DNA from 3 places in the Xylanibacillus composti genome. Region 1 is predicted to be linked to each of the others. Evidence: riboswitches for the same ligand, from Rfam matches in the RefSeq annotation. Region 1 holds a riboswitch; each other region holds the start of a gene.
What was found. A riboswitch is a leader RNA that binds a small molecule or an ion and turns the genes downstream of it on or off. The one in region 1 is predicted to bind cobalamin.
Positions count from the first base shown of each region.

Region 2: linked by a shared signal. The riboswitch ahead of XYCOK13_RS02725 (ABC transporter substrate-binding protein) and the one ahead of nrdI (class Ib ribonucleoside-diphosphate reductase assembly flavoprotein NrdI) in region 1 are both predicted to bind cobalamin.
Region 3: linked by a shared signal. The riboswitch ahead of XYCOK13_RS16830 (S-layer homology domain-containing protein) and the one ahead of nrdI (class Ib ribonucleoside-diphosphate reductase assembly flavoprotein NrdI) in region 1 are both predicted to bind cobalamin.

Region 1 is NZ_BOVK01000018.1:53,420-56,695, reverse strand. It holds gene nrdE (class 1b ribonucleoside-diphosphate reductase subunit alpha) at 1-1,474, opposite strand, end outside; gene nrdI (class Ib ribonucleoside-diphosphate reductase assembly flavoprotein NrdI) at 1,461-1,820, opposite strand; cobalamin riboswitch at 2,092-2,292, opposite strand; gene XYCOK13_RS07925 (hypothetical protein) at 2,382-3,276, opposite strand, start outside.
Region 2 is NZ_BOVK01000006.1:193,650-196,925, forward strand. It holds gene cobT (nicotinate-nucleotide--dimethylbenzimidazole phosphoribosyltransferase) at 1-925, shown strand, start outside; cobalamin riboswitch at 979-1,172, shown strand; gene XYCOK13_RS02725 (ABC transporter substrate-binding protein) at 1,367-2,383, shown strand; gene XYCOK13_RS02730 (FecCD family ABC transporter permease) at 2,395-3,276, shown strand, end outside.
Region 3 is NZ_BOVK01000051.1:75,424-78,699, forward strand. It holds gene XYCOK13_RS16830 (S-layer homology domain-containing protein) at 1-1,357, opposite strand, end outside; cobalamin riboswitch at 1,571-1,765, opposite strand; gene XYCOK13_RS22445 (DUF3880 domain-containing protein) at 1,824-2,087, opposite strand; gene XYCOK13_RS16835 (adenosylcobalamin-dependent ribonucleoside-diphosphate reductase) at 2,300-3,276, opposite strand, start outside.

The DNA of each region.
Region 1 (3,276 bases):
AAAAGTTCATCATCATAAAAAAGGTGCGAGCGAAGTCCTTCGCTTCTTCGCTGTCATAAGCAATCTTGTTCTTCGCCAAATACCCATGCAGATTCATCGCGCCGAGCCCGACAGAGTGCAGCTCCCGATTGGCCTTGACGACGCCCGGCGCGTTGGCGACCTCTGTCATGTCGCTGACCGCTGTCAAGGCGAGCATGCCTTCATGCACCGACTCTCTCACCTTGCGACGCTCCATGACATTGGCAATGTTGAGGGACGCCAGATTGCAGCTGATGTCCCGACGGATTACATCCGCTTGTCCGTAATCGCCGATCTCGGACGTCTCCTGCAGCTGGAAAATTTCCGTGCACAGGTTCGACATCTTGATGGCGCCCAAGCTGCGCAGGGCATGAGCCTTATTCGCATTGCTCTTGTTCATGATGTAGGGGTAACCGGATTCCAGCTGGACGGCGGCGATTTTGGTAAGCATGTCGCGCGCGCTCATGACAGCCTTCTTGCGCACCCGGTCATCCGCCAGCAGCTGATCGTACATCTCGTCCATATCCATATCGTCCATATGTATGCCATAAGCTTTGTAAATGGAATAAGGCGCAAATACATGAAGCGGTTTGTTCTCTTCCGCAAGCTTATAAAATTTGTCCGGCACGATCAGCCCGATCGACAGCGTCTTCAGGCGAATCTTCTCATCCGCATTAATCTTCTTGCTGTCCAGGAATTCCACGACGTCCCAGCCGAAAATGTTATAGTAGGCCGCACCCGAGCCTTTGCGCTGCCCCATCTGATCCGCATAGGAGAAAGCATCCTCCATCAGCTTCAGCACCGGCATGATGCCTTTCGCCGCGCCCTCAACTTCCTTGATCGGCTCGCCGCGCCCGCGCAGCTTCGACAGATTGACGGCTACCCCGCCGCCGATCTTGGAAAGCTGCATGCATGTGCCCAGCACATAGTTGATCGAGTTCAGCGAATCGTCCATCTCCAATAAGAAGCAGGACACCATCTCGCCGCGTCGGCTTTTGCCGGCATTCAGGAAAGTCGGCGTAGCCGGCTGCAGCCGCTGTTCCATCATGGAGGAGACGAGCTCCCGGGCAATGGCTGCATTCCCGCGGGCTAGATGGAGGGCAACGATCGCAACCCTGTCCGGAAAGTGCTCCAGGTAGTAGGCGCGGTCGTTGCTTCTCATCGCGTAATCGTTATAAAACTTGGAGGCCGCCATATAGGAGGCAAACTGGAACGGATAGCTGTGCGCCAAAGCGTAGATGTCCTCGACTTCCTCCGGCGAATAGTATTCATAGACATTTTCATAGTAATTGTTCTCGATCATATATTTCATCTTGGCCGCCGTGTTCGGGAACGAAAGGCTCTTGCTGCGCACCTCTTCCATGTACACTTCTACGGCCTCGCGGTCTTTGTCCAGCTGGAAAAATCCATTTGGATCACGCTGCATGATTCGATTGTTCAGTTCAATATGCCGCAATGCTGCTCACTCCTTGTCTAAACTGATCCACATCCTGGCGGGTTCCGGAAAGCTCGAACTTGCTGACGACAGGAACTCCGTACAGCTCTGCAATGCGATCCGCGCTGGCCGCGAACCGATCACCCCAATTGCGGTTGCCGCTTGCCGACACTCCGCGCATGCGACGATAGTTGCGCTTCAAAAAAGCATCGACCTTGTCCGGAACTTGGCCGAAGCCGGTCGTATAGGTCACCAGCACAAAGGGCTCGTCCAATGACAGTTGATCATCGATCTGAACAGCGGGCATATTCAGCTTTGCAATGAACCGGCGCACGTTGCCAGTCCTCGAATCATAAGCAATCAACATCGCAGTTTGTCCCCTTTCGTTCCTCTCGCATCCTGGTGCTCGTTCTCCCTTGACCCCAACGACTGCTCTTGGCGCGTGCTTCGTCAGCCAAGGAGCTTATGTATGCCGACCCGTCATGTTTCTTTGTGCCGCCAGCACTCGCATGCTGACGGAAGCCATCAAAAAAGGCGCATACGGCCAACAGAAGGGCCGAATGCGCCAATTGCGGGCAAACCATGTCACAAGCCACACAAAAAGGACAAAGCGGACACCTTCCTGTTCACCGCAGGGTCGTGTCTAACATGGACAGGCAGGTCTCCTGGCTTGGGCATCAACATGTCCGTTCCCCTTCCCAGCTTGCTTCGCAGCCAGTGGCATGTTGAACGAACACTCCGCTTATACAGTGGCGGGACCGCGCCGGATTCGCACCGGACTTCCCTATTAAGCTTTTCATTCGATCGAATGAAAAAACACCTGTACATACTATATATAGTTGGTAATTAACAATCTATATCAAGAACTTGTATTTGTCAATGAAAAAACTAGCGGAAGCGAAGGGAACGTCATAGCCAAATCTAGCGGTTAAGACAGGGTAACTTTCTTCTCTATGCTGCGGCCATCTGTCAAATGCACGACCGCCTTCCATTCCTTGTCTTCCTCTGTCATGACCCAGGCGTCCTGAATCCAGGTCGTCTGATTGCGAATCATGAACGGCTCGTTGAAAGCCAGGTCCACCAGCTCGCCATTGCGGAAAAACTCCACATAATCGATCCGTTCCGGGTAGAGACTGGCGAGGCGAATCCAGCGCTTGTTGTCCACGGTCATATGCGGCTCAAAGCCCTGCAGCACAAATTGTTCCTCCTCTTCGAGCGGAGGCAGCTCAATGCCCAGTCCGGCAGCCATCCGCCGGGCGAAGAACGTGTCCTCTCCCTCGGTAATGCCCCAATCGGCAGGCGGCTCCTGCTTGGTCAGATTATTGTAATATCCCCAGGACGTAGCGGTCTTGTAGGCGACTTCCATCATGCCGATGCACGGTGAATCTTCATTGCACACAATGGGCTTGTTCATCTGCCAGCCTCTCACCTTTTGGATCATATTGTAGTATTCCTGACGCGTGCAATTATTGGCGTGAATCAGGATGACATCGCTGGCTCGCGCCACTTCTTCATTCGTCGCGCCGCCCATCAGGCTGGAGCCTGTCGGCATGCCGCCCGAGCTTTCCCTGGCCAGTTCGATTAAATACGCCATCCCCTGATGCGAGCTGATGATCGGATAGGCGAGGAAGCCGGCGATCTCATATTCATTCGCCACCTCAATGATTACGTTCGTATATCCGCCCTTCTTCAGGATGCCGCAGGCGGTCTTGATCGCGTTCCGTACGGCCTCCCCGTCTCGCAGCCGATGAATCTGCGCCTGATAGAACAAACTGACAATCACGACCATGCCGATCTCGTCGGCCGCCTTCAGCAGCCGATGC
Region 2 (3,276 bases), on a different contig from region 1:
TGAAATAACCGGTCAGCCCTTGCCGCGAATTTTCCCGCCCGGCATTGCCGTGTTTGCGGGAGACCACGGGATTGTGGCAGAAGGCGTATCTGCATTTCCTCAAGAAGTGACGGGCCAGATGGTTCGCAATTTCGCGGCGGGCGGGGCAGCGATCAATGTGTTTGCCCGGCAAATCGGCGCCAAGCTGGACATTACGGATGTCGGCACAGCGGCGGACCTGTCGGAGGTTGAGGGGGTAAGGCAGCGCAAGGTTCGCGAAGGGACAGGCAATTTCGCGCGTGAGGATGCCATGAGCCGCCAAGAGGCGGTGGAGGCCATTGCGGCAGGAATAGAAAGTGCAGCCCGGCTAATCGAAGAGGGAGCCGAATGCATCATACCCGGGGAGATGGGGATCGGCAATACGACGAGCAGCACTGCCATAGCGGCGGTCATCACTGGTCGTTCGACGGAGGAGCTGACCGGAGCAGGAACGGGGCTAAATCCTGATGCGAGAAAGCGCAAGGCTGCGCTGATCCAGCGAGCGCTCGAGGCCCGAAAACCCGACCCCGCCGATGCGCTTGATATCATCAGCAAGATTGGCGGGCTGGAGATCGCCGCGATGACTGGCGCGATCCTGGCGGCAGCGGCCCGCCGCAAACCTGTTCTGCTGGACGGGTTTATATGCGGGGTTGCTGCGGTACTGGCTGTCAAGCTGGCAAGCGGTGTACGCGGCTATCTCATAGCCGGTCACCGGTCGCAGGAACCAGGGCATGAAGCGGTGCTGGAATGGCTTGGGCTGGAGCCGCTGCTTGATTTGCAGCTAAGGCTGGGAGAAGGAAGCGGCGCGGCGGTTGCTTATCCGCTGTTGGAATCGGCTGTGCGCATGCTGGCGGAGATGGCGACCTTCGAGAGCGCCGGTATTTCCGGTGCGAGTTCTCCCTCCTGATTCTGCTATTTACATCTAGGAAGGGATTGCCTATAATAAGGCATGCACAAAAAACGAATATTTGACAAGCATGGTTCTCTGAATGTAAAGGTTCAGAGTGAAAAGGGAAGCCGGTGCAAATCCGGCACGGTCCCGCCACTGTAAGCGTGGAGCAGCATCCGGCAATCCACTGTACGTATGTATGGGAAGGGAGATGTCCAGCGAAGAAGCGCGAAGTCAGTAGACCTGCCTGCTTGTCTTAGATAAGCGGCCTTCGAGGAGAGGCGCTTCTCAATTTCGAAATGATGTGGACAAGCTTCGAGCCTACAAGGTTCGATCAAACGGATGAAATCGGCCGTTCCTGCTCTGAGCTTGTCTGCAGTTATCGTAATTGTCGAGCGACGCCTTTCCAGCCTGGATAGGCGTTTTTTGTGTGGAAATTTCGGCAAAGGGTGGATGGACATGAAGAGGCATTGGACAAAATGGGGAGTTAGTGTGCTTCTACTCATGCTGGCCGTCGGACTGATGGCTGGCTGCGGCGCAAACGAAAGCAATGAGGGCAATGGTTCGAACGAAGCCACTGTGATTGAACCTCCGGCTGGTATAGAGAGCGCCTCTGGAAGCGAGGAGAACGAAGCCGCGTTTCCTGCGGTGCTTGTAGACGGCAGCGGTGAAGAAATTACGATCGAGGAAGAACCGCAAACGATTGTGTCCCTGCTTTCAAGCAATACCGAGATCGCGTTCGCGCTCGGCCTTGGGGACAAGATTATCGGAGTATCCAATTTCTGTAATTATCCGGCAGCGGCCCAAGAGAAGGAAAAACTAGGCGGCCAGGCCATGAATGTGGAGCGAATCATCGAGCTGCAGCCAGACATGGCGCTGGTATCGCAATATCATTTCAAGACACATGCCGACGTATTGAATACGTTCCGGCAAGCAGGCATTGATGTTGTTGTAGCCGGTGAAGCGAAATCCTTCGAGGATGCCTATGAGACTATGCGCATGTTCGGCAAGGCAACTGGCACGTTGGACAAGGCAGAAGCGATTATCGCGGACATGCAGGAGCGATTGGCAGAGGTCAAGTCGAAGGCGGAAGCCGTGGAAACACCGAAGCGCGTTTGGATTGAGGTATCGCCGGCGCCGGACATTTTTACTACTGGCAAAGAGACGTTTATGCATGAGATGATCGAGGCCATTAATGCGGCGAATGTGGCAGGCGATCAGACTGGCTGGGTGAAAATGACGGAAGAGGAGATCGTCTCCCTCATGCCGGATGTCATCATAACTACGTATGGATACTATGTAGAGAATCCGTCCGAAGGGGTATATGCCAGAGAGGGGTGGGCTGAGGTGCCGGCCGTCGCCAACCAGCAGGTGTACGATGTTGACAGCGATACTGTGACACGACCCGGTCCGCGGCTAATAGACGGTGTTGAAGAGCTGGCGAGATTCGTCTACCCGGACATCTTCATACCGTGAGGAATTCGGCAATGATGAAGAGAAAAGTATGGCTTTGGTATGCATTCGCAGGAGGGACCGCTATTGGCGCGTCCCTTCTTGGTCTGTTGGCAAGCAGCGTGACGGTTCCGGCCGAAACGGTTATGGCCATATTGGCCAAGCATGTGCTTCGCTGGACGTGGATGAGCGAGATCCCGGTTAGCCAAGAATTAATAATCTGGAATATTCGCGCACCGCGCGTTGTGCTAGGTTTGCTGATCGGCGCTTCCTTGTCCCTGGCCGGCGCTGCCTTTCAGGGACTGCTGCGCAACCCATTGGCGGATCCCTATATTATCGGCGTTTCATCGGGCGCTTCATTGGGTGCGGTATTGGTCTTGTTCTTTCAATTTACTTTATGGGGATTGGGCTCGTTCTCACTTCCCGTTATGGCGATCTTGGGCGGTTTCGTTGCCTTGGTGCTTGTTTTCGGCATGACTCATTTGTCCAGTCGCAATTTTGCAGTAGAAACCATAATTTTATCAGGCGTCATCATGACTTCCTTCATGAGTGCGATTGTGTCCTTGATTATCGCGCTGAGCCAGCGTGAGGACATGAGCCAAATTTTATATTGGCTTATGGGCAATGTAGGCATGCGAGGGTGGAGCTATGCGCAACTCCTGCTTCCCTTTTCCATAATCGGTGCGCTCTTGCTGCTTATGCATGTGCGGGAATTAAACGCCCTGGCCCTCGGCGAAGCGTCCGCGGAGCACTTGGGTGTCAGTGTCAGAAGAAAAAAAGTGATGATTCTGTTGGGCGCGTCGTTGCTGACAGGCGCTTCTGTCGCGGTATCCGGGGCAATCGGCTTTGTCGGGCTGGTAATCCCCCACCTTGTACGTCTTGTAACAGGCCCCGATCATCGCCACGTGCTGCCCTTG
Region 3 (3,276 bases), on a different contig from region 1:
GCTTCTCCCTAGTCGTTTGCTCGGCTACGCCTTCCAGCACAGGCACGTCAAAGTTTTGGGAATCCAGGGCGATCAGCGCGAAGATTGGCCCGTTGATGCCTTGCCTGATCACAAATTGGTAATCGGCCAGCGCTTCTTTAATATCATACCCGGCAACATTGCTGACATCTTTCCCGATCGCCACAAGCCCCAGCATTAATCTCGAATGCTCTGACCCTTTGTTGCGGTCGAGCTTGCCCGGGTGACTCGGATTGACCATCAATTGCTTGACGGCTTTCTCCACGTTCTCATAATAAAGGTCATAATATCCTTCCGGCACGGGATAATTCGCCCTGGCCAATGAGAGAATCGACCATTCGCCCCCTCCTGTGCCAAAGGTAGGGTTACGGACTGTTTGGACAAGGTAAGCCAGATTTTTGTTCAGTTGTTCTTTCGGTGCAGCCGCTTGCGGGTCGCCTTCCTCCTCGGGATAGCTTATCGCAACCGTGTAAAGAGTTGCCCCCGAAGAACTGTTCATGCTCGGCCACAGCGGATCGCCCACACCAATGATAATTTGGCTGCCTTCTGCAACAGGAATCGCTTCGGTCCGCTTATAGCCGGATGACGAAGCATCATAGGCATCCAAATAGACTCTAACTTGATAGTTCTTATTGGCTGCTGTTGGGGTTACCACAATTTCAGTGATCCCCTCATGGATATGTAGCGTATAAGTTGATTGTTCTCCGGAAAATTGCGGGGAAAGCTCGCCCGAATCAAAGAACAGCGATTTTAACGAAGTGTCCTGGTTATAAAAGGAGCCGCCAAGGTCCTCCCCATAGCCGTTAGTTGTATATAGGATGCTGATGATATCGCCATCTTCAATGCTCGTGGCACTGAAGCCCGCATTCGTAAACCAGTCATTCAGCGTGCCCATCCAACCGGACATAGGGCCTCCGTCGAATGCCGCCAAACCATGAATGTTTGATATATAGCCGGCAGCTACTCCTTCGGCGGCGATGTTGTTTTCAGCCAATGCTGTTTCCACAGCATCCATCATAGTAGCGCCGGCATGAATGTCCACCGGATACTGGTCCAGCAAGGTCCCTTCCCATGGCGCGCCGTCTGCGACCAAATATGTGCCATTCTCAATCGTCACATAGACCGTTCCGGCTTGCTCAATCTCCAGAGCCTCTGCCGTGAACAGATCGAATTCATCGAGATGTCCGGGGTCCTCCCCATAAACTTGTTCAGCTACAGTGGCTGCCTCATCTTGACTGAAAGACTCTGAATCGAGCTGTTCAGCTGCATGGACAGGATTTCCGCCAGCCTCGTATCCGCCCTCATCCGCATAGCTGGCCAAGCCATAAAACATATTCATGATTAACGCTAAAATTAAAACTATGGACCCTATTCTATAAAATGCTTTGAAATCGTTTGACATTGTTTTTTTGTCCTCCTGAATGATGAAAATTCACAAATCTTACGTGCAAAATAAAAACACCTCTTAACATAAGTTAAGAGGCATGAGAAAAATATGAAATCCGAAATCTCGCATTTTCCATTCATTCACCTCTCCATCGTCCGTAGAGTTACTTGGTGTAGGCAACAGGCAGGTCTTCTGGCTCAAGCATCATCATTCTTGCCGCCTTCCCAGTTTCCCAGTGGCATATGGCAAGAACTCCTCTTTTACAGTGGCGGGACCGCGTGGGAATTGCACCCACTTCCCTATTATCCAAGCACAACTCGATGATCGAATCATGCTCGGCACCTGTTCCAACGCTATTCAATTCTAGAACTATAAACTACTATAGCTTACTTTCCCGTTCCTGTCATTTCAATTCGAGCTATAGATTGATTCCCCAATCCAGATGAGCGCATGGGAAACCGAATGATCGATAATATTCCACCATCGACTTGCAGATCGTAAAAATAAAGTCCGGCTTCGACGTCTCGATGATGGCCATAACTATGGAATCCGTATACAGTGGGTCTTCAACAGACCAATAGATGTGCGGCAGACGGAATTGATCCACGCATTCGCGCAACCACTCTTGAATATATAAGGCCTGCTCATTTCCCCAGCCATTCGTAATGAAAGATCGCTGAATAGCCTAGATTTTCGAGGCTCTCTTTTCTCTAATTCCCTTATTAAGAAATCTTCCTATTTGATTCATCCGGATTTTTTCGACCGATTCTGCATGCTTGTCATGCGAAATCACCCTTAATAAAAAACTGGTCAAGCAACAGAAAAGTCGCCTGACCAGTTAACCAAAGTTCAGTTTATGGTATCTGTCTAACCCTGCATCTCAACAAACCTTCCTCAACTACATTTGCTGTATCCGCAGTTGGTGCAGTTTTTGCAGCCTTCGCTGTTAATGAGCGAGGCGCCGCCGCAGGAAGGACACAGGTCCAGCGATTGGCGAATGGTCGCATCGCCAGTATGCTCCGGCGCTTCTGCCGCCGGGGCGGGCGTTCCGTGATCCGCATTTCCTTCGTAATGCGCATAGCCGGAGGAGGCGCTGCCTGCTTCCAGGCGCTCCAAGTGAATTTCCAGCGACTTGGCAAGCGCGTCGGCGATCGATTCCACGCGGTTCGGGCCGAAGCCGATCGCGCCGGAGCCGCCGATACCCTTCAAGTGCTTGATAAGCAACCGTTCCTTCTGGCCATGGTCGCCATAGCGCAGGAACAGGGAGCACACCCGTCCGAGCGCCTCGGACATAGCGAACACGTCGGAGCCGGCCTTGCCCACGTTCAAGAAGATTTCGGACGGAATGCCGTCCAGATCGTTGATCGTAATATATGCTACACCCAGCGGGGTGTTGTACTTGTATGTCGAGCCGGACAGCACTTGCGGACGACGCTTGTACTGGCGGTCGAAAATTTGCTCTGTCTTGCTGTCGATATCCACCTTCAACGATTCACTGATCTGATCGAACGCCTTGACATCAGCATTCACAGCTGTTCCCTGATCGGCTTCAGCCTTTGCTGCCGGCTGCGCGGCTTCTTCCTTCTTCTCTTCTTTCTTGTCCGTATGGAGCACCTGCTGGTCGCGGCTGCCGTCACGGTAGATGGTTACGCCCTTGCAGCCAAGATCGAAGGCCAGCTCATACAGCTTCTTCGTCTCCTCGACCGTGAAGTCCGCCGGACAGTTCGCCGTCTTCGAGATCGAGCTGTCTACCCAGCGCTGGATCGCAGCTTGCGCACGAATATGATCCTCCGCCTTCAGATCCATAGCGGTTACGTAGTAGTCCGGAAGCGGCTCGTCCGGATGCTGATCCTTCCATTCCTGGGCGATCG